Regions from separate parts of the Methylobacterium sp. CM6241 genome, predicted to be linked through region 1. Evidence: riboswitches for the same ligand, from Rfam matches in the RefSeq annotation. Region 1 holds a riboswitch; each other region holds the start of a gene.
The links. Region 1 has a riboswitch for cobalamin ahead of ACYQR9_RS04400 (TonB-dependent receptor). Riboswitches for the same ligand answer to the same signal wherever they lie in the genome.
Positions count from the first base shown of each region.

Region 2: it holds a riboswitch for cobalamin, as region 1 does, so the genes downstream of both, ACYQR9_RS08170 (CbtB domain-containing protein) here and ACYQR9_RS04400 (TonB-dependent receptor) in region 1, are expected to answer to the same signal.
Region 3: it holds a riboswitch for cobalamin, as region 1 does, so the genes downstream of both, ACYQR9_RS05625 (TonB-dependent receptor) here and ACYQR9_RS04400 (TonB-dependent receptor) in region 1, are expected to answer to the same signal.
Region 4: it holds a riboswitch for cobalamin, as region 1 does, so the genes downstream of both, ACYQR9_RS20735 (TonB-dependent siderophore receptor) here and ACYQR9_RS04400 (TonB-dependent receptor) in region 1, are expected to answer to the same signal.

Region 1 is NZ_CM139246.1:953,303-958,386, forward strand. It holds gene ACYQR9_RS04390 (hypothetical protein) at 1-437, shown strand, start outside; gene ACYQR9_RS04395 (hypothetical protein) at 511-1,335, shown strand; gene ACYQR9_RS04400 (TonB-dependent receptor) at 1,405-3,549, opposite strand; cobalamin riboswitch at 3,660-3,859, opposite strand; gene ACYQR9_RS04405 (catalase family protein) at 3,943-5,046, opposite strand.
Region 2 is NZ_CM139246.1:1,763,956-1,769,039, forward strand. It holds gene cobW (cobalamin biosynthesis protein CobW) at 51-1,085, opposite strand; gene ACYQR9_RS08160 (DUF1636 family protein) at 1,082-1,504, opposite strand; gene ACYQR9_RS08165 (CbtA family protein) at 1,497-2,291, opposite strand; gene ACYQR9_RS08170 (CbtB domain-containing protein) at 2,322-2,498, opposite strand; cobalamin riboswitch at 2,553-2,746, opposite strand; gene cobU (bifunctional adenosylcobinamide kinase/adenosylcobinamide-phosphate guanylyltransferase) at 2,853-3,365, shown strand; gene cobO (cob(I)yrinic acid a,c-diamide adenosyltransferase) at 3,362-3,982, shown strand; gene ACYQR9_RS08185 (hypothetical protein) at 3,982-4,686, shown strand; gene ACYQR9_RS08190 (cobyric acid synthase) at 4,744-5,084, shown strand, end outside.
Region 3 is NZ_CM139246.1:1,211,714-1,216,797, reverse strand. It holds gene ACYQR9_RS05630 (PepSY domain-containing protein) at 1-530, opposite strand, end outside; gene ACYQR9_RS05625 (TonB-dependent receptor) at 524-2,725, opposite strand; cobalamin riboswitch at 3,024-3,225, opposite strand; gene ACYQR9_RS05620 (TonB-dependent siderophore receptor) at 3,323-5,084, opposite strand, start outside.
Region 4 is NZ_CM139246.1:4,411,520-4,416,603, reverse strand. It holds gene ACYQR9_RS20735 (TonB-dependent siderophore receptor) at 1-1,328, opposite strand, end outside; cobalamin riboswitch at 1,512-1,721, opposite strand; partial or broken gene ACYQR9_RS20730 (DUF4113 domain-containing protein) at 2,084-2,365, opposite strand; gene ACYQR9_RS20725 (MucR family transcriptional regulator) at 2,529-2,744, shown strand; one part of gene ACYQR9_RS20720 (IS630 family transposase) at 2,778-3,117, shown strand; one part of gene ACYQR9_RS20720 (IS630 family transposase) at 3,117-3,733, shown strand; partial or broken gene ACYQR9_RS20715 (MucR family transcriptional regulator) at 3,751-4,122, shown strand; gene ACYQR9_RS20710 (hypothetical protein) at 4,381-4,530, opposite strand; gene ACYQR9_RS20705 (hypothetical protein) at 4,665-4,964, shown strand.

The DNA.
Region 1 (5,084 bases):
CTGCGGCCACGGATATCTGCAAGGGCCGGACGTCCACACTCAGGCCGGATTTCCTCAAGCGGCAGGACGTGAACGGAGACGGGGTGCCGGATTTCACCCTCAATTTTGGGGCCGTTCGATGCGGCGACGACGGCGAGTCGGCCGAGGCGTGCAGCGCCGAGGGCTGCGCGACGCAGATCCTCGCCTCGTCGAACGGCACCTTCGTCGAGGTGTTCGACATGGAAGTGCACGAACTCGCGTTTCGAAACCTCGATGGCCGCCCGGCGATCCTCATCGACGACCACGGGCCGAAATGCGACGAGGCCGACGAGCATCCCTGCGGGCCGATCCTTTATTGGAACGGGACCGAGTTCAGCCTGACGCGTTTAGGACCGGGTTGTCCGTCAAGCGCCAAATTACAATACCTCTGGCCCAACCTAAACGGCAACAGATCTTGAACATACCTCCGAATTACATTCTCCTATAACCACTAATATACTTATTTAATAGGCTATAAAAGGCACCATATCGATGAAATTATACCTAATTATTGTTACAATATGCATTGCTTATTTACTCTCTCCCGCCAAAGCCCAGCAAATCGACATTGAGATTTTCGGTCACAGACTTTCCTACAATCCTTCGTATGAGGACAAGGACTTCAATCGTGTTCTAAATTTTGGGGGAAACATAATAGTCAAGGCTGCCAATATCCATCTCAAAAAAATAGATCGGATGAATAATGTTTTCTATATAGTTGGCTCGGCTGGCCCTGGGGGCAACACGTGCGACGCTGCTCCATTCATAATATCAATCGAGAATGGCAAGCCCCCCAAATTATTTGGCCCACTCGATGTTTGCGCCGAAACAAATATAACATATCGAGACGATAGCATTCATATCGTTGAAAAAGGAGCTGTCGGCAGAAAAGTTCGCACGTGGATTTGGTTACCAGAGACCGGGCTCTCCCGTACAGAGATGACAAAATCTGCTGATACGTCAAAGGGCTGGAACACTCTGTGGGATCGTAAAATTACGCACCCGTCCGATATTCTAGAAAGCAATGAGTTACTGAAATCTATCGAGCGTAATGTTGGTCCTAATCTGAAACATTATCTTGAACAAATATCAGGGATTGGCAGCACGGTGTATGAAGGTGATATTCTGACAGGAACCGCATGCATTAAATCAGAATGCGATCAGACAGGCTCATTTATTTCACTCGATCTGCAGACAAAAACCATTTACACTGCTTTTAAGCCAAGATATAAAAATATAATCGTACAGCCACCGGTTAGAGAATGGCCTAGTGCGGTGCGAAAATCCTTGGCCGAATGGGCTAAATCTTATCGGTAGCATTCATTTATCCGCTAATTTCTGAACACCAACAATTTACAATCGCAATATTTGCCCCGATGATAATCTTCAAAACCGCCCCGCCACCGTCAGCCGCACCGCCATCGGCTCCACCGGATGCAGATGCGTGTCGGCCACGCCGCCGGCCGGCTCGCCGCGCAGTCGCGACTCGTAGAAGTAGTCGATCTGGCTCGCCTTGACGTTGAGCAGGTTGAGGATGTCGAACTGCACCGTGACGCCGTTCTCGAAGTTGTAGCCGATGCGGCCATTCACCAGCGTGGTCGGCTTCGAGCGGACGGAATTGTCCTCGATGAGCGGGCGCGGCCCGAAATAGCGAAGCCGCATCGTGCCGAACCAGCCGAGCGCCTCACCGAGGGTAAAGCCGGCCGCCGCGATGGCGGTGGGGGCGGCGGGAATGCGGCTTCCGGCCGGGTCGCGATCGGCGAAGCGGGCATGGGTGACGGTGAGGTCGGCGTCGAGAGCGAGCCAGGGCGTGACCGCGTAGTGGTTGGTCCACTCGATGCCGGTGCGCCGGCTCGGGCGGCTCGGCTCGGTGGTGCCGGCATCACCCACGAACAGGTTCTCGGAATCGAAATCGAGCTGGAACAGCGTCACGGTCGATTCGAGACCGGCGATGGAGCGGTTGCGCAAGCCCACCTCCGAGCCCACCGAGCGCACCAGCAGCGGCACCCGGTCGAGGGGGAACAGAGGGTTGCCCGGATCGACCGTGATGGTCGCGCCCCGCGCGTCGTTGGAATGGAAGCCCTCGCCGTAATTCACGAACAGTTCGGTCTCGGCCCAGGGGCCGAACACGACGCCGAGCTTGGGGCTGACGATGCCGTCCTGCGCATGGCCTGAGTTCAGCGGATTGTTCGATCTCACGCTCGCGTCGTAGGCGTCGGCGCGGAGGCCGACGCTGGTGCGCAGCCAGTCGGTCCAGCGCAGGCGGTTCTCGAAGTAGAGGGCGGCGCTGCCCTCCTGCACGCGGTCGTCGCGCACGGTGGAAAGCGAGGTGCGCGCCCGCGTGTTGAACAGTCCCACATGGATGTCGTCGAACCGCGCCTGCACGCCGATCTCGTTCTCCATGGGCAGGCCGAACAGCTCACCCTTGAACACCCGAGCGATCTCGCCGCCGGCGACGGTGCGGCTGTCGAGCTGGCGGAACTGGTCGCCGTTGACCGGGTCGTTGAGGAAATAGGTGAAGTTGTTGAACAGGTTGAGGTTCGAGCGGATGACGTAGGCGCTGGCGCGGGTGACGCCGCCGTCGTCCGACCGGCTCCAGCGGCCCGACAGGGAGAAGCGGCTCGCATTACCCCCATCGCTCGGGTCGAGAGTGCCGAAGCGGCCGATCACGCCTTCGGAAATGGCCCGCTGCGGAACCTGGTTCGTCGCCGTCCAGCGGTTGGAATAGGCCATGCCGGTGAGGGAGAACCCGTCGAGGGCAGTGCCCTGGCTGTAGCGGAGAACGCCGTTGAGCTTGCGGATGTCGTCCGGCACCACCCACGGGCCGTCATAGACCTGAGCCTCGCCAGCGGCGAGGAGCGTCCCCTCCCCGAGGGGTGCGGAGGCGATGGTGAGCGCCCGCTTGTAGCCGAAGCTCCCGATGGAGGTGAGCGCAAGAGGGCGGGGCACCGCGTCGATCGTGTCGATCCGCACCGATCCGGCGGAGGCGAAATCCCCGTCACGGGCGAAATACGGGCCCTTGTGGAACTCCACCGCGCCGACGAGTTCGGGAATGAGGAAGTTGATGTCGGCATAGCCCTGGCCGTGGCCATGGGTGCGCATGTTGGCCGGCATGCCGTCGATGGTGATGGCGATGTCCGTGCCGTGGTCGAGGTTGAAGCCGCGCAGGAAGTACTGGTTGGCTTTTCCCTCGCCGGAATGCTGCGTGACGATGAGGCCGGGCACGGCCTCCAGCACCTCGCCGGGGCGGGTCACCGGGCGATCGTTGAGGGCCCTGCCGGTGATGACGCCCGAACTCGACGTCAGCGCGGGAGCGGACAGGGCGCCGAACGCCTCGGCCCCGCCGGTTCCACCAGTGGCCCCACCGAGACCGGGACCGGCCGTTGCAGGGGGCGGGCGTATGTCGGCGGCCACGGAGAGTTCGTTGAGGGTCGCCTCGGCGGTGGTTGCCGTCCCGGACTGAGCAAGAACCGGCGAGGCGGATGCCAGAAATCCGAGGGCGAGGAGCGGAGGGACGAGACGGGCGGACACAGGCGGAGACCTCGGGCAACGGCAGTGGCACGTCACCGCGAACGAAGCCGATCCCTACGCGAGCGCAGGCCCCGACACCCCACCAGGACACCCCGCCCGATGCGTTTCGCGTGTGACCACGACTGACGGCAGGTCTCCTGGCTCGCGGGTCGACGCCCTCTCATCGTCTTCCCAGGCCCGAAGACCCAGTGACGTGTTGATGATGGGCTCGCCGCTTACAGTTGCGGGGGCAGCCGCGGCATCGGACGCAAGATCCTCACCGCGTTCCCTTTTGATCCCCCGAAGAGGAACCGTCAGTCTCAGGCTAGGTCGGCCGCGACGAGAGGGTCAATTGCGGGATGATCCCGCACCGATCATCGCCGCTGCCCTGTCGCATTGCAGCAACGTCCGGCGTCAATCCGGCAGAGCGTCGAGGTTCTTCGGCTCCTCGATGCGGCGGCCATTCTTCTCGGCCCGGAAGCGCTTGCCCATCTCGTAGGCCGATTTGCGCATGCGCATGATCCCGCCGAGCGGCCGGTGCGCGGCCAGCCCGTGCCAGGGGCTGAACGACAATCCGTCATCGACATAGGCGGCGCGGGCCTCGCTCCAGCTCGCCTGCGGCGCGGCGGTGAGGGTGGCAATGGTACGGTAGGGGCTCGCGGTCTCGGGCCAGATTACGGAGGCGTCCTCCACCGGCATGTCGTCGAGGTTCAGGCACAGCTGCGCCCGCAATTCCCAGGTGCCGCCGTGGATGCGAAAATGCTCCATCACCGCCTCGCGGATCGCGTCGGCGGCGCTCGTGTCGTCCAGAGGCTTGTTCGCCAGCGCCCTCATTTCGGGAGAGACCGGGACGAGGGAGATCTTGGCGATGTGATCGCCGAAGCGCAGCGGGACCTGACTGTAGAAACTGTCGCCCAGGAGATGCGTCTCGGGCTGCCCACCGAGGGTCGCCAGGGTCGGGCTCGGCGAACCGGTGGTCGCGACGACTGCGCTCTGCACGCCCCGAAGCGCCGCCGATGCGGCCTTCTTGAGCCCTTCCGCCCGGTCCGTGGTCTTGGCGAGGAGCTTCAGAGTCGCCAGGAACTGCTTCGGTCCCGGCGCCGAGAAGGCCGGCCCGTTGACGAGCACGAAATCCTGCGTGGCATCCCCTTCCGATCCTTCGAGACGCTCTCCCTCAACACCGAGGACCTTGATCGCCACGCCGCGTGGGGTGGAGACGCTGTCGTCCAGGATGTCGCCCGGAATGGTCGAGAAGCGCATCACCACCGGATAGCGCCCCGGCTTCGCGAACAGGCCCTGCGCCAGTTCGGGGGACAGGTCGGTCGCCACCTCCAACTCGGCCCTCAGCGCGCCATGCGCCTTGGCATGGACGCTGCGGATGGCATGACCGCCATGGGCGAGGGTCGTCTCGCTGATGGAGCGCATGGTCTCGTTCAGGGCCCGGCTGGTCTCGGCCTCATCGGCTTCAGGGATCTCGACGGCGGGCGTGTAGCGCAGGTAGGGGGTCTCGGTCGCCAAGGGTGCTGCTCCGGGGAATGGCGGATTCCGCGCCCCGA
Region 2 (5,084 bases), 810 kb from region 1:
CACGAGGCCGCGGCACCCGTGAGCCAGGATCCGTCGGGCGGTCAACGCGCTCACCCCGCCAGGGCGGCTGCCACCGCCCCCTGGTCGAAACCCTTCAGCCCGATGACCACGAGCCGGCCGTCGCGGTTCTCGCTCGCCCGCCAGGGGCGGTCGTAATGATGGGCGATACGGGCACCGACGCCCTGGACCACGAGGCGCATCGGCTTGCCGGTGACCTCGGCGAAGCCCTTGATCCGCAGGACGCCGCTGGTCTCGGTGGCGCGGGCGACGCGGGAGGCCAGATCCTCGGCGCTCGCCGTGGCAGGCACGGCAATGGCCACGGAGGCGAAATCGTCGTGATCGTGGTCCTCGCCCTCGCCGTGATGCGAGGGGCGGGCGTCGAGATCGTCCTCGGCGGCGGCACCGAGACCGAGGATCACGCGCGGATCGAGGCGGCCATGCTCGGCCTCGACCATCTTCACCGCGCGCGGCAGCTGGCGCTCCACCTCGGCGCGGACCTTGGCCTTGCCGGCGTCGTCGAGGAGGTCGGCCTTGTTCATCACCACGAGGTCGGCGCAGAGGAGCTGGTCCTCGAACACCTCTTCCAGCGGGTTGTCGTGATCGACGCTGGCATCGTCGGCGCGCTGGGCGGCGAGAGCCTCTGGATCGTCGGCGAAGAAGCCGGCCGCCACGGCCGGACCATCGATCACCGCGATCACCCCGTCCACTGTCACCCGCGAGCGGATCGCCGGCCAGTGGAAAGCCTGGACCAGGGGCTTCGGCAGAGCGAGACCGGACGTCTCGATGAGGATGTGCTCCGGCGGGTCGGCGCGGTCGAGGAGCTTGTTCAGGGCCGGGACGAAATCGTCCGCCACGGTGCAGCAGATGCAGCCATTGGCGAGTTCCACGATGTCCTCGTCCTGGCAACCCTCGATGCCGCAGGCGGCCAGGAACGATCCGTCGAAGCCGATATCGCCGAACTCGTTGACGATGATGGCGAGCCGACGACCGCCGGCATTCTCCACGAGGTGACGGACGAGGGTCGTCTTCCCGGCTCCGAGGAAGCCGGTGACGATGGTGCAGGGGATCTTCTCGACGATGCTCATTCGGCGGCGTCCGGAATTCTGTCCGCGCGGTGCGGAGGAAACGGGGGAATGCGGGCGACGACGCCTTTGCGGAACGCTTCCGGCCGCGCCTTCCAGGGCACGATGCCGTCGGGCGTCTCCGCGTACAGGCCGATGCCCGCGAGGATGGTTCTGGCGGATTCGACCGGGTCGAGATCCCCGTAGACGTAGGTCCAGCGGCCTTCGGAAGCCACGGCGACGGTGCAGGGGCGCTTGCAGACCGACAGGCACTCCACGCTCTCGACCGCGATGCCCTCGATGGCGGCTTCCGTCACCGCATCGCGCAGCGCCGAGACGAGGCGGGCCCCGGCGCGGGGCTCGGACGTGTCGCCGGCCGTGCGACAGGTGGCGCAGACGTAGAGTACGACCGGGCTGCCGGCCTGGATGTCCTCGTCAGGCATGCGACGTCGCCGGGCTCTTGCGCCCGACGCTGTTCCAGGCCCAGCCGAAGGCGAGGCCGATCACCGCCCAGAACACGAAGGCGATGCCCAGCGACCGAGCGGCGAATTGGGCCGCGTAGCCCGGGGGAAGGGCGGAGGCGGTGTGGCTCGTCTCCGGCGCTCCGGCTAGATGCGGCGCGACGAGAAGCACGAGCCCTCCAGCAATGGCGATGGAGGAGCGGCGGATCGCGATGAGGTAGAGCCCCATGGCGGTGGCGGCCGCGGTCATGATCCACCAGAACTGGCGTTCGGCGAGCGGGGCCGCCTCCATGCCGGGCAGTTCCGGCGGCAGGCCGAGGGCCGGGGCGAGGGCCACGGCGAGGAACCCCGCGATGGCGAATCGCAGGCCGGTTTCAGGGCTCGGCTCGCGCCCACAGGCAATGAGAGCCGCGCCCAGTAACAGGGCGTAGCCGACGCCGCCGACCAGGGTCGCGAGGGCGGTGAAGACCATCCGGGGAAGGCCAGGGCCGGGCTGCCAGGCCGGAGCGACCTCGCCGCCTTCGACACCGTCCGTCTTGCCGCCATGGTCCTTGCCGCCATGGTCGTGGCCCGAATGGACGGGCACGATGAGGGAGGCCGGGGAGGCGCTGCGCGGCATCCATAGCGCGGCCGGCGCCGTGGCTTCGCCGCTCTCGTAACGCTCGGCCGCGATGATCAGCGGCGAGGTGAGGGCGAGCTGCAAGCCCGTGGCGACGACAGCCGCCAGAAAGCCGGCGACCAGGGCCGCCGACACGAGTCGGATCATCATGAAATCAGGTCCTGGCTGAGCGCGAGGCGGTCAGTGGCAGGGGAAATTCTGGGCGTGCCGGAAATCGTGGGCCGCGTTGTGCAGCGCCATCGCCGGGGCGAAGCCGGCCATGAAGACGAGCCCGAGGCCGAGGAAAGCGGCCATGAGCACCGCGCCGAGACGCTCGTTGCTGCGGGTGCCGGTGAGGACGAGGGTGTTCGTGGTCATCGTGTCAGGTCTCCGGCCGCCCCGCCGGCGGCGTTCGAGGATAGAGCGGGAGGACAATGTCCCCTTCGGAAGGCAGGTCTCCTGGCTCGCGGGTCATCCGGTCCTGCCGCCTTCCCGGATCGCTCCGGTGGCCGATGGCAGGCCCGTCTCCGCTCACAGTTGCGGGGGCAGCTGCGGTTTCAGGCGCGAGCCCTCACCGCATTCCCTTTTCACCCCGTCGCCGGGGCACCGTCCGAACCTCGCTTCTACGCGCTCGCGCGACCGCTGACAACGCGCCGCCAAAGCGTTTTACCGGCTTTGACGGGGCAGGGCGGTTTCGCGCTAAAGGGAGCCATGCGGCAGCCTTCTCCAAGAATGACACTGGTCCTCGGTGGCGCGCGCTCGGGCAAGAGCCTGCACGCGGAGCGCCTGATCGAAGCCTGCCCCGCGCCGTGGCTCTACCTCGCCACCGCGCAGGCCTGGGACGACGAGATGCGGGAGCGCGTCGCCCTTCACCGGTCGCGCCGCTCGGCGGATTGGATCACCCGGGACGTGCCGATCGACCTGGCCGAGGCCGTCGCTGCGGCGACAGGGCCGGTGCTCGTCGATTGCCTGACCCTGTGGCTGACCAACCTGATCCTGTCCGAGGCCGATATCGAGGCGGCGAGCGCTGCCCTGATCGAGGCCTGCGGCCGCGCGCCGGGGCCGGTGGTGCTCGTCGGCAACGAGGTCGGTCTCGGCATCGTGCCGGACAACGCGCTCGCGCGCCGCTTCCGTGACGTGGCCGGGCGCCTGCACCAGCGCCTCGCCGCGCGGGCCGACCATGTGGTGTTCATGGTGGCGGGACTGCCGATGATCGTGAAACCCCAACCCGGAGCGAGCGCATGAGCGTTTCAGACACGAGCGACCCGGAGGCCGAACGGCACCGTGAGAAGATGGAGAAGCGCAAGGCCGTCCAGGACGCCGAGGTCGCGGCCAAGACGATCGAGAAGGGCCTGCTCATCGTCAATACCGGCCCTGGCAAGGGCAAGACCACGGCCGGGCTCGGCCTCGTCCTGCGGGCGCTCGGCCATGGCTGGCGGGTCGGCGTGGTCCAGTTCATCAAGGGGGGGTGGGATACGGGCGAGAAGCACGCGCTGAAGGCTTTCGGCGACCGGATCGAATGGCATACGCTCGGCGAGGGCTTCACCTGGGAGACGCAGGACAAGGCCCGCGACATCGCGGCGGCCGAGCATGCCTGGGCCAAGGCCGAGGAGCTGATGGCCGACCCGACCATCCGCCTCGTCCTCCTCGACGAACTCAACATCGCCCTGCGCTACGATTATCTGCCCATCGACGCCGTGGTGGCGGCTTTCCGGGCGCGCCGGCCCGACCTCCACGTCATCGTCACCGGCCGCAACGCCAAGCCGGCCCTCATCCAGGCCGCCGACCTCGTCACCGAGATGGGCAGCGTGAAGCACCATTTCTCGGCCGGCGTGAAGGCGCAGGAGGGGATCGAATTCTGATGCGGACGGCCTTCTTCTCGCTCGGTCTTTTCGCCACCATGTCGGCGGCGTCCGCCCAATCCGTCACATCCTGGCCGGACACCTATCTCGGCCGGGTCGAGGCGCTGGCGGTGATGGAGGGGCTCAATGCGCGGCTCCTGGCGAGCCGCAGCGCCACCGCGACCCTCGAAGGCTGGTGCTCCGAGCACGGCATGGCGACGGACCCGCGGCTCACGGCGACCCTCCTGCGCGATGTGGACAAGCCCGCCTCGGAAGAGACGCGCCGCCGCCTCGCCGCCGGACCCGAAACTGTCCTGAAATATCGCCGGGTCCGGCTCGCCTGCGGCGTTCACGTCCTGTCGGAGGCGGACAATTGGTATGTGCCGGAGCGGCTGAACCCGGATATGAACCGCCTGCTGGAGACGACCGACACGCCCTTTGGCAGGGCGGTCCAGGCGCTGGGCACCACCCGCCAGACCATAGGGGCGGACCGTCTCTGGCAGCCTCTGCCGCCCGGTTGGGACCAGGCGGCCCCGCCCGATCCCGCCTGCGCGCCGCTCGCGATTCCGGACCGGCTGTTCAGTCATCGCGCCGTGCTGTTCACGGCCGAGCGGGTGCCGTTCTCGGAGGTCGTCGAGACCTACGCCTCCGCCATCCTCGATTTCCGCCGGGCCGCGCGGCCTCTCGATCCCGCCTGCGTCGCCGGCCCGCCGTCGCGGCCCTGACGCGGCCGTGCTAGGGCACGCCAACGCCCCTCGGCACACCGGACGAGACCCGATCGCATGACTGCCCGCGCCTTCATGATCCAGGGCACCGGCTCGGATGTCGGTAAGTCGCTGATCGTGGCCGGCCTGTGCCGCGCCTTCACGCGGCGCGGCCTCGCCGTGCGACCGTTCAAGCCGCAGAACATGTCCAACAACGCGGCCGTTACCGCCGATGGCGGCGAGATCGGCCGGGCCCAGGCGCTGCAGGCGCGGGCCTGCGGGGTGGCGCCTTCCATCCACATGAACCCGGTCCTGCTGAAGCCCCAGAGCGAGACCGGCTCGCAGGTGGTGGTGCAGGGCCGGATGGTCGGCACCGCGAAGGCGCGAGATTACCAGGCCTGGAAGCCGCGCCTCCTGGC
Region 3 (5,084 bases), 260 kb from region 1:
AGGACGATCTCCCCCGTCCCTTTCGAGACGTAGAGCTCCGTGCCGGCCGCGTCGTTCACCGCGATTTTGTGGAACGGGCGGAGCTGATCGTAGCGGGCCGTCACCGTCCATTGGTCGCGCGCGACCTCCTCCACGGACGCGCCGGGACCGGCCCCGGTGAGGCGCTGGGCCGCCTCGGCATCGACCGGACCCGCCGGCGCGCCGGTCCGCGCCGAGAGGGTGATGCGGCGGCCATCGCCGGACGATATCCGGTAGACCGGCTCGTCGCCGCGCATTTCCAGATCGAGGCTGCGGGGCATCCGGGTCTCGCCCAACTGGGCCAGGGCCTCGTCCGGCGAGACCGCGACCGCCTCCCACGCCATCGGGCGAAGACGCGCGAGGCGCTCCGTCACCGTCAAGCTCGGGAACGGCACATAGAGCATCACCAGCCCGGAGCCGATCCAGAGGGCGAAGAGCAGCCCGGTTCCGATGCCCAGCCAGCGATGGCCGAGGACCAGCCACCGCTTGCCCTGCTTGAACAGGCTCACCACGCGACGCTGTAGGCGACCTCGAACGAGCGCGGGCGCCCGAGGATCCAGTTGGTGCCGATCCCGTCCACGGCGTTGCCGCTGATCGCGTAGGTTGTGTCGAACAGATTGTAGACGCGAAGGCTCAGGCGCGAGGCCGGGGTGACCTGATGGTCGAGGCCGAGATGGGCCAGGGTGTAATCGGGCCGCGGCGCAGTGTTGGAGAAGTCGCTGAAGACCCGGCCGACATTCTGCAGCCCGATCCGCGCCTCCCAGTCGCGGGCGAAGGCCCAATTGAGCCAGACATTGGCGACGCGCTCGGGCACGTCTTTGGGCTGGTTGCCCGCATAGGACACCGCCCCTTCCCGGAACTCGTCGTATTGCGCGTGGAGCAAGGCGAGGTTGGCGTCGATGCGCCAGCCGTCGGGCAGGCGCAGGGCGAGCGCCCCCTCCACCCCGTGCGAGGATTGCCGGCCGACCTGGGTCGAGACATTGGGCTGGCCCGGCACCGCCGAGATCAGGTTGTCCTTGACGATGCGGTAGCCCGCCACCGTCCATTCGAGGGCGCCGTTCAGCGCGAGGCCCTTGGCCCCGACCTCGATCTGCTCGCCGGTGGAGAGGTCGAAATTGGCGTTCGTTTGCGACAGGCTGATGAGGCTTCCCACCGGATCGGTGGCGGTGGCGTATTGCACGTAGAGGGCCGAATCCGGCGTCGGGTTGTAGACGAGGCCGAACCGGTAGCTCAGGGCCTCGAACGAGCGCGCGAAGGTGTCGCCGGTCTGCAGGTTACGCCGGTGCAGGGTCGGCGCGTCGAAACGCACGCCGGTAAGGAAGGAGAGCTGCTCGCTCAGGATCAGCCGGTTCTCGGCGAAGACCGAGGCCTGGTTGGTGCTGGTGGCATAGGCCGGGCTCGCGCGGCCATTGGCCGGGAACAGGCCCGGATCGTAGGTGAACGGATCGACACTGGTGACGAGGCCGCCGCCCACGCTGGAGAAGTTGTTGGTGTGGCGGAAATCCACGTGGTTGACGTCGAATCCGATGGCGAACTCGTTGCGGAAGCCGAACAGGTCGCCCTTGAAGGCGGCGTCGAAGCGGTTCCCGACCTGCTCCTGGTTGTGGTAGATTTCGAGGTAGTCGGACCTGTCGATCCGTCCAGTACCGCTATTGAACCGGTACTGCTCGACATCGAGCCAGTGGCGACGGCTCTGCAGCCGGTAGGCGGTGTTGCGGATGGTGATGTCGGCGCTGGGCGTCCACTCGGTCTTGAGCTGAGTCCAGTTATCGGCCCAGACGATCTTCGCGCCGTCGACATTGTAGTTGTTGTTGCGCAGGGACTGGACGATCCGGCCATTGACCAGCGGCGTGCCCCAGTAGCGCGCGGGCTCCTGGTAGCCGAGATCGTGGCTGAGGGTGACGGCGAGATCGGGGTTGAGCTGGAACAGCAGCGCGCCCGAGACCGCGAGGTTGCGGAAATCCCCGTTCGGGCTGGTCCAGCCGCCGTCGCGGTTTCCGCTGACATTGAGGCGGTAGGCCACCGCATCGCCGATGGGGCCGCCGAGATCGACGGCGAGGCGCGCGAGCCCGTCCGACCCGGTGGCGGCGCGGGCGGCATGGATCGGCGTGAAGCTCGGCTTCTTCGAGACCACGTTGACCACGCCGCCGATGGCGCCGTCGCCATAGAGCACGGAGGCCGGGCCGCGCAGCACCTCGATCCGCTCCACGTTCCAGGTGTCGAACGGGAAGGTCACCGTGCCGGCGCCCACGAACAGCCGCGTGCCGTCATAGAGCTGCTGGATCGAGTTCGGGCCGGCGAAGCCCCGGCTGGAGAAGGCACCGTTGCCGTTGCCCGGCGACGCGATGGTGGTGATGCCAGTGGCGTTCTGCGTCACCGCCTCGACCACCGTGTTCTGGCCCCGAATGCGCGCGGTCTCGCCGCTGATGACATCGATGCTGGCGGGCGTCTCCAGCGGCGTCAGGCCGAGGCGACTGGCGCTGCGGGAGGGGGTCGAGAGGTTGAGCCCGACAGGGTTCGCCCGCGTGAGGCCGACCCCGCTCCCCTCCACGGTGAGCTGGTCGAGGGTGACGCTATTCTGGCCGATGGAATCCTGGGCGCGGACCTCGCCCGCGAGCAAGGTCGAGCCGAGGAGTGACGCGAGGAAAGCGGTGGCGCGGGCCGGGGATATCCGCCCGGGGGCGCGGTGGATGACCTGTGTGGGCATGTTCGTTTGGGCAAACCGGAGTGATCGCTGGCCGAATGCCGCGCCCCTTCTGCTATATCGTATGTTATAACGTTACAATACGTCGAACCGGGCAAAATGCCTGCGCGGAGGACCAAACGGTCTCGCCGAGGGCAAGCTGTGGAGCGATTCTGTAACGGAAGGAACAGGGACGATCGGGCATCGCGGGCGAACGGCAGGCGCGGCTCAGCGCAGTGGCACGTCACCGCGAACGAAGCCGATCCCCACGCGAGCGCAGGTCCCGACACCCCACCAGGACACCCCGCCCGATGCGTTTCGCGTGTGACCACGACTGACGGCAGGTCTCCTGGCTCGCGGGTCGACGCCCTCTCATCGTCTTCCCAGAAGCCGGAGCCTCCAGTGACGTGTTGATGATGGGCTCGCCGCTTACAGTTGCGGGGGCAGCCGCGGCATCGGGCTCAAGACCCTCACCGCGTTCCCTTTTGATCCCCCGAAGGGGAACCGTCATCGTCAGGCTAGTCGAGGGCGAGAGACCGCGTCAACGACGTCACGGCAACAGCCCAAAAGAAAAGCCCCGGACCGTTCGATCCGGGGCCGATCTCATCGGATGCGTATCGCCTACCAGCGGTAGGTGACGGAGCCCGTCACGCGGCGGCCTTCGCCATAATTGCAGCCGACGAAATTGACCTGTTGCGAGCAGGTGCCGACATAGACGCGGTCCGTGATGTTGTTGGCCGCCACCTGGAAGCGCCAGTTCTCGTATGTGTAACGGAGCGATGCGTCGAAGAGGACGTAGTCCGGCACGCGGATGTTGTTCTGGGGATCGCCGAACGATTCCCCGATGTAGCGGACACCGCCGCCGATCCCGAGTCCGCGGAACATGCCGGTCTGGATCGTGTAATCCAGCCAGGTCGCTGCGGTGAAGTTCGGCACCTGGATCGGCCGCTTCCCAACCGCGCTGGGATTGCCGTCCGGCGCATTGTCCTTCGTCACTTCGGCCTGCAGGACCGTGAATGACGAGATGAGCTTCAGGCCGTCGAGGAGGTCCACGGTGGCCTCGCTCTCGAAGCCTTTCACCTCGACTTCGCCGTTCTGATAGAAGGCCTGCTGCAACGGGTCGCTGGGGTTAAAGAACAGGGCGTTGGTCTTCTTCGTGTTGAACACGGAGAAAAGAACCGAGGTGGCTTGGCCCGGCGGCTGGAACTTCACGCCGGCCTCGATGGTCTCGCCGATCTCGGGCTTGGCCGGGGTTATGTTGTAGGTGAGCGGCACCGCACCGATGCCGGGCACGACCGCGATCGTGCTGTTCTGGAGGAAGACCGGCAACACATTGAACGAGCGCGCGGCCGAGACATAGGGCGTCAGGCCGTTGTCGAAGAGATACGAGAGCCCGACCCGGCCGCTATAGGATTGCGCGTCCTGGTTCGCGCCGAAGCTCGTGGGAATGCCGTTCGGGAACGGGACGGCGTTGAGCATTTGGCGCACGGTATCGATGACCGGGTTCTGAGCATCGGTCTTCGTCGTCACCCAATCGTAGCGGGCGTTCATGCTGAGCAGCCAGCGATCGTAGAACTTGACCTGATCCTGAGCGTAGACGCCGACTTGCTCCTGCTGCAACCGTGACAGGAGGGAGCGCGGAAGTTGCGCGACGGGCTGGCCGTAGACCGGATTGAGGATGTTGAGCGGGCCGACGAACGGGCCGATCCCGAGCAGGCCGAAGCTCGTACCGCCGTACTGGTCGCTCTTGTTGTTGATCTTGCTGTAATCGACCCCGAGCAGCGCGGTGTTCTTGATGTTGCCGAACTGCGCATCGTGCTGGATCTGGGTATCGACGGTGAAGACGCCGTAATCCTCAAGCCAGGTCTGAGCCTCGCGGGTGACGGTGTTGGGCATCGCCGGATTGGTGACGCCCGTGGAGTAGATCGCGTTGTAGTCGGTCGAGGCATGGGCGTAGCGCAGGTTCTGGCGCACGGTCCAATGGTCGTCGAACCGGTGTGAGAACTGGTAGCCGCCCTCGAAATGCTCGGCGAGGAAGCGCGAGAAGCCCGGCTCCCCGAGGAAGCGGCTGCGCATTTCCGACTTATTGGGGTTACTGCCCCGGGTGTATTCGCGCGGGATGGCGCGGAACGTGTCGCCGGTGCGGTCTCTCTGATAATTGCCGAGCACCGTCAGGCTGGTATCCGCTGAAGGCGCGAAGGTCACCGCGGGCGCGATGTAGATTCGGTCCAGCGGCGTGTAATCCACTTGCGTGCCGCCTTCGCGCAGCAGGCCGGTGATCCGGTAGAGGATCGTCTTCTCAGGGTTGAGCGGGCCGCTCAGGTCGAAGCCGAACTGCTTGCGGTTGAAGCTGCCATAGGAACTAAAGATTTCCCGCAGCGGC
Region 4 (5,084 bases), 1.7 Mb from region 1:
TGGTCCTGGACATAGAGGGCGGTGTTGGTGACTCGTTCCAAGTTGTTGCGCCGGATCGTGAGCGGCGGCAGGGCCTGGCCGTAGCGGGGATCGTAAATGTCGAGGCTGTAGGGGCTCTGGCGGAAGTTCGAGCGATCATAGACCACGCGGCTATCCGTGCTCTCCCGCTCGAAGCCGAGAAGCAGGGTATGACCGAGATCACCGGTGGCGAAGCGCCCCACCACCTCGGCCTGACCGATGGCGGTATCCCAGCGGTAATCGCGGAAGTTCCGGTCGCGCAGGACGGTGCGATTGTCCGCGGCGAGGCCACGGACCTCCGCCGATTCCCCGACCAGCGAGCCGGTGTTGAAGTGGGTGGCGAGGCGCATCTGCCAATCGGCGTTGAAGCGATGCTCGACCCGCACCTGCATCGTGTCCGAGCTCTGATACGTGCTCTGCCCCGGCTCGCCGAGGAAGCGGGAAATCGGCAGGAAGCCGAGTTGGCGGTTGATCGCAATCACACCCCGGTCGACCACGACGCGATTGCGCAGGAACTCGGTCTCGACGGTGATTTTCGTGTCCGGCGTGACCTGCCAGCTCACGACGGGAGCGACGAGGAGCCGGTCGCTGTCGACAAAATCGCGAAAGCTGTTCTGGCGTCCGCCCGCAAAGTTAAATCGGTAGAGCAGCGTGCCGTCCTCGTTGAGCGCGCCACCGGCATCGACCGTGTCGCGGAACTGCTCGAAAGAACCCCAGAGACCGCCCATCTCGACGAAGCGCTCAGCGGTCGGCTGTTTGGTGACGAAGTTGACGAGGCCACCTGGGTCACTGCGCCCAAACAGGCCGCCACCGGGGCCCTTGAGCACCTCGATGCGCTCGACGTTCTGGGTGTCGGGCGGCGGCGGCGAGCCTCGGTTGATCGGGAAGCCGTTACGGTAGAGTTCCGAGGTAGTCGTGCCACGGATGGCGTAGCTGAACACCGTCAGGCCGCCAAAATTGTTCTGCTGGGCGACGCCGGGCGTATAGTTGAAGACCCGGTCGACGCGGGTGGCGGCGAGATCTGTGATGACCTCGCGCGGCGCAACGGTGACGATCTGGGGCACGTCGCGCTGGGGCGTGTCGGTCTTCGTGCTGCTCACCGCCCGGTCGGCCCGGTAGCCCGGGGTCGGACCGATCAGGCCTATCCCCGGGGAGGGGCCAGCACCAGCGACCACTGGAGCGCTCCCGCCAGTAGCCTCCACGGAGAGTTCCTCCAGCGTGACGGCCTCCTGCGCCCGGGCCTCCAGTGCAGGCGCGCCCGCCGAAAGGATTGCGGCAAGCGCGTAGTGCGATCCTCGACGCCTCGACATCCGACGACGCTTGGCCGGAACGGGCAGGGTCAGGATCGCAACCTTCGAGGTCGCCAGGTTGGGACGAAGGGGCACCGGTGCGCTCAAGGTTGTCGAGCGACGGCCGAGCGGGTGCCCTCGCGGGACCGGCTGCGTCAGTAGCCAAGCCCGCTCATGCGCTCCGCCGGGACACCCCGCCCGAGAGACGTATCGTTGTGCAAGGCAGGTCTCCTGGCTCGCGGGTCGTCGCCCTCGCCTCGGCCTTCCCAGTACGTCGCACCAGTGACCATGGACGGTGAGGGCTCACCGCTAACAGTTGCGGGGGCAGCTTCGGAAGCGCTCCTGCGAGCACCCCGAATTCCCTCTTAGCCCGCGAGCCGACGACCCGCAGGAACCTTGACGGTCAGACATTCGCCGGGCGCCGCCGCATAGTCAATCGAGGGGGCGTCATTTTCTCGCAACATTGTAACATTGCATCAGTCTGGTCCCGGACCGTTGTCCGTCGCCAGATGGATTGGGACAGTCCGCTCTTTTCAGGTGCGGAGGCTCTGATCCATCGGGGGTGAAAGGTTATGCAGCCTGCGCCTAGTGGCGCAATCGGCCGATGCTCGATGGCCTCCACGATAAGCGCTTATGGACGTCTTCTGGTCGAAAGCAGTCGGACCGCATTCCACCCAGCCCAGTCGTCGGTCCTCACCTTACCAGCCTCGAAGCAGACGTTCCGAGGATCAGCAAAGGGTTGGCAGCAGCCTCTTGGCAGATGAGCCGCCAAGCTCTCACATCACCGCATGGGCCTTAGGGAGTTCGCTGACCTGCGTTGTGTAGCGAGGGATGCGCATTTTGAACTTCGTCGACCACGTCCGCTTCGTCTTGAGGCCGGCCCGTGCCGGGACGACAGCACCACGACCGAAGCGTCGATTGCACTCGTCCATTGCAGCCATCAGCGGAGCACTGCGCTCGCAGTCGAGCTGTCCGATCAGAGCCTGTTGTCCGTCTTCCAGCGGCGCGAGGTCGGTCGCGATGATGCCAACCTTGCTAAAGCACCAGGGGCGGTCCCCCTGGCGCCCCGTGCTATGCAATACAATCCGGCAACATTAAGCGGAGCTAATCGCTTCAGAATGACGCTATCCAACAAGCTACGTGAGTTTTGCTTGCTGGCAGTTTTATGTTTCGTACAAAAATTACTCTATGGGGCTTTCACGGATCCTCAGAGAAAATGCTATGGCCAACAGCACCCAAAATTCTCAGGCAGACTATATCAAACTCGCAGCGGACATCGTCGCCGCCTACGTCTCCGCCAACTCGGTTCCAGCAGGATCATTGACCGACTTGCTGAGTAGCGTGCACGCCGCCATTAGCAGCCTTACCAACGGTGGATCTAGAGCGGTGTCCGATCGGCTTGAATCGACCGGGGTTTCGGGGGCGGCGCAGATGTGATTCGATGCGCGGCTTTCCGAGGAGGAGAGCCGGATGCCCTCAGCCCTGTCAGTCGATCTGCGTGAACGGGTCGTGATGGCGATCGAGGCAGGAGCCTCGCGCCGGGAAGCCGCCAGACGGTTCGAGGTTAGTCCGGCTAGCGCCGTGCGCTGGCACGAGGCCTTCATGCGGGAAGGACGCACATGGGCCAAGCCGATGGGCGGCGATCAGCGCTCGCACGCCATCGAGGCCCAGGCTGGCCTGATCCGGCGGACCTATGAGGCCAAACCGGAACTGTTCCTGCGGGAGCTACGCACCCATCTGGCCGAACGCGGCCTGCGGGTCGGGGTCAGCAGCCTGTCCCGCTTCTTCAAGCGCCACGGCATCACGCGTAAAAAAACACCGGCCACGCCGCAGAGCAGGATCGAGAGGACGTGAAGGCCGCGCGCCTGGCCTGGTTCGAGGGCCAGCTCGACCTCGATCCAGACCGGCTCGTGTTCCTGGACGAGACCGCAACCAACACGAAAATGACGCGTCGCTACGGATGGGCGCCGCGTGGCAAGCGCTGCCGGGTGGCCGTGCCGTTCGGTCACTGGAAAACCATCACGGTCACAGCGGGACTGCGGGCCAGCGGCCTGACGGCGACCGCGCTCTTCGACGGCCCCATGACCGGGGTCCGCTTCCGCCGCTATGTCGATGAGACCCTGGCGCCGACTTTGAACCAGGGTGACACAGTCGTGCTCGACAACCTGCCCGCCCACAAAGTCAGCGGCATCCGCGAACGCATCGAGGCGGCCGGTGCCCGCCTGCTCTACCTGCCGGCCTACTCGCCCGACTTCAATCCGATCGAACTGGCCTTTGCCAAGCTCAAGGCCTGTTTGCGAGCCCAGGGCGCCCGCACGGTTGTGGAACTCTGCGACACCATCAAGCAGGCCTTCAGGCGCTTCACACCGAATGAGTGCCGCAACTACCTCGTGGCCGCAGGCTACGATGCTTTCGATCCAACCTGATCGGATGCCGCTCTAGCGCGCCGGAGGTGGACAAGGTCGAGAAGGCGACGCCGGCTCAGATCAAGAAGTCGATCACGCCTGACCACCTTATTAGCTACGAGGACGGCAAGCCCTACAGGACGATGAAGCGCCATTTAACGCTCCGCGGGCTGAGCCCTGAGGCTTACCGTGCGAAGCATGGCCTACCTGCTGACTACCCCATGGTATCCGCAAGCTACTCGGCTGCAAGGTCCGCCCTGGCCAAGCAACTCGGTCTCGGGCAGCAGCGTAATGGTGCGGCCAAGGCAAAGGCTGTCGCACCGGAAAAGGTTGTCGTTGAAAAGGCCGCTTCGGCTCCGGAGAAGCCCAAGAAGGCTGCTCGGCCGCGAAAGGCTGCTGCCGCTACCTGAAGAGCCTTGGACAGTGCTGGGCGCGTTCTGGGGCCTTCCCGCGGTTGGACAAAGGAAAGCGAGCGAAAACTAAGCTGCATCGGGAATAGCAGCTCACTAAAAAGCTAACGGCCACAGAACTCAGGCCAAGGTGCGCGTACATCCGGCGTTAACCCTGTCTCGGCATCGTGGCCGTCTCCGATCAAGCGACGTGGGTCGCGATCAGCGCGATCCTCAAATGGAAATCATATAGTTTACGATCAATGACCGCCTAGCCCGCTACTCTGAGGCCATGAGCTTGAACGTGGTGCCGTCCTCGCCTTCAGCCACGATCTCGACGCGGTCTCCAACCTTCGCCGCAAGGGCCTGCTTCAGGGTGCGGGTCGTAGCCGTGTCGTTGGCTGTTAGGAGGGTCTCGTTGTTCGGCAACGCCCACCGCTCCGTCTAAAAGAACGCTCACGACGCCTGTCGAGTTCTAGGACTCTCTGAGTGCGACTTCATCATGGAGGAACGTGCAAACCCGTCACAGGGTTAGTCACCTGGACAACGATCCAGGAGGAAACATGACGCTCATTCGTTCGCTCGCCGCTGCCACGGCCATACTGACGCTCACGGCTGCCGCCACGATCGCAGCTCCCTGCGCCGTCGGAACGACATCCAACAGCCAGGACAAGCAAGCTGCGGCCGACAAGAGCTCAAAGGTAGACGGCGGCTCCGATGCCAAAGTGACCCCTGGCGCGAAGGCTGAGTCGCCCGGCACGGTCGGTGCCATGAACAATGTCGGCTCGAACACCCAGCCGGCCGCCGGAGAGAAGAAGCCAGCCGAAGGGCAGGTGGTGAAGCCCGGAAGCGACAACTGCTGAACGACAAGCAGCCCCGCCGCCCCGATTTAATCACGGGGTCGGCGGGGTGCGGCGTGTCGTGTCAACACGACGAGAGCCGATACGCAACTTGGCTCGCCCGGAGGATAGGCGGAGGCGGTT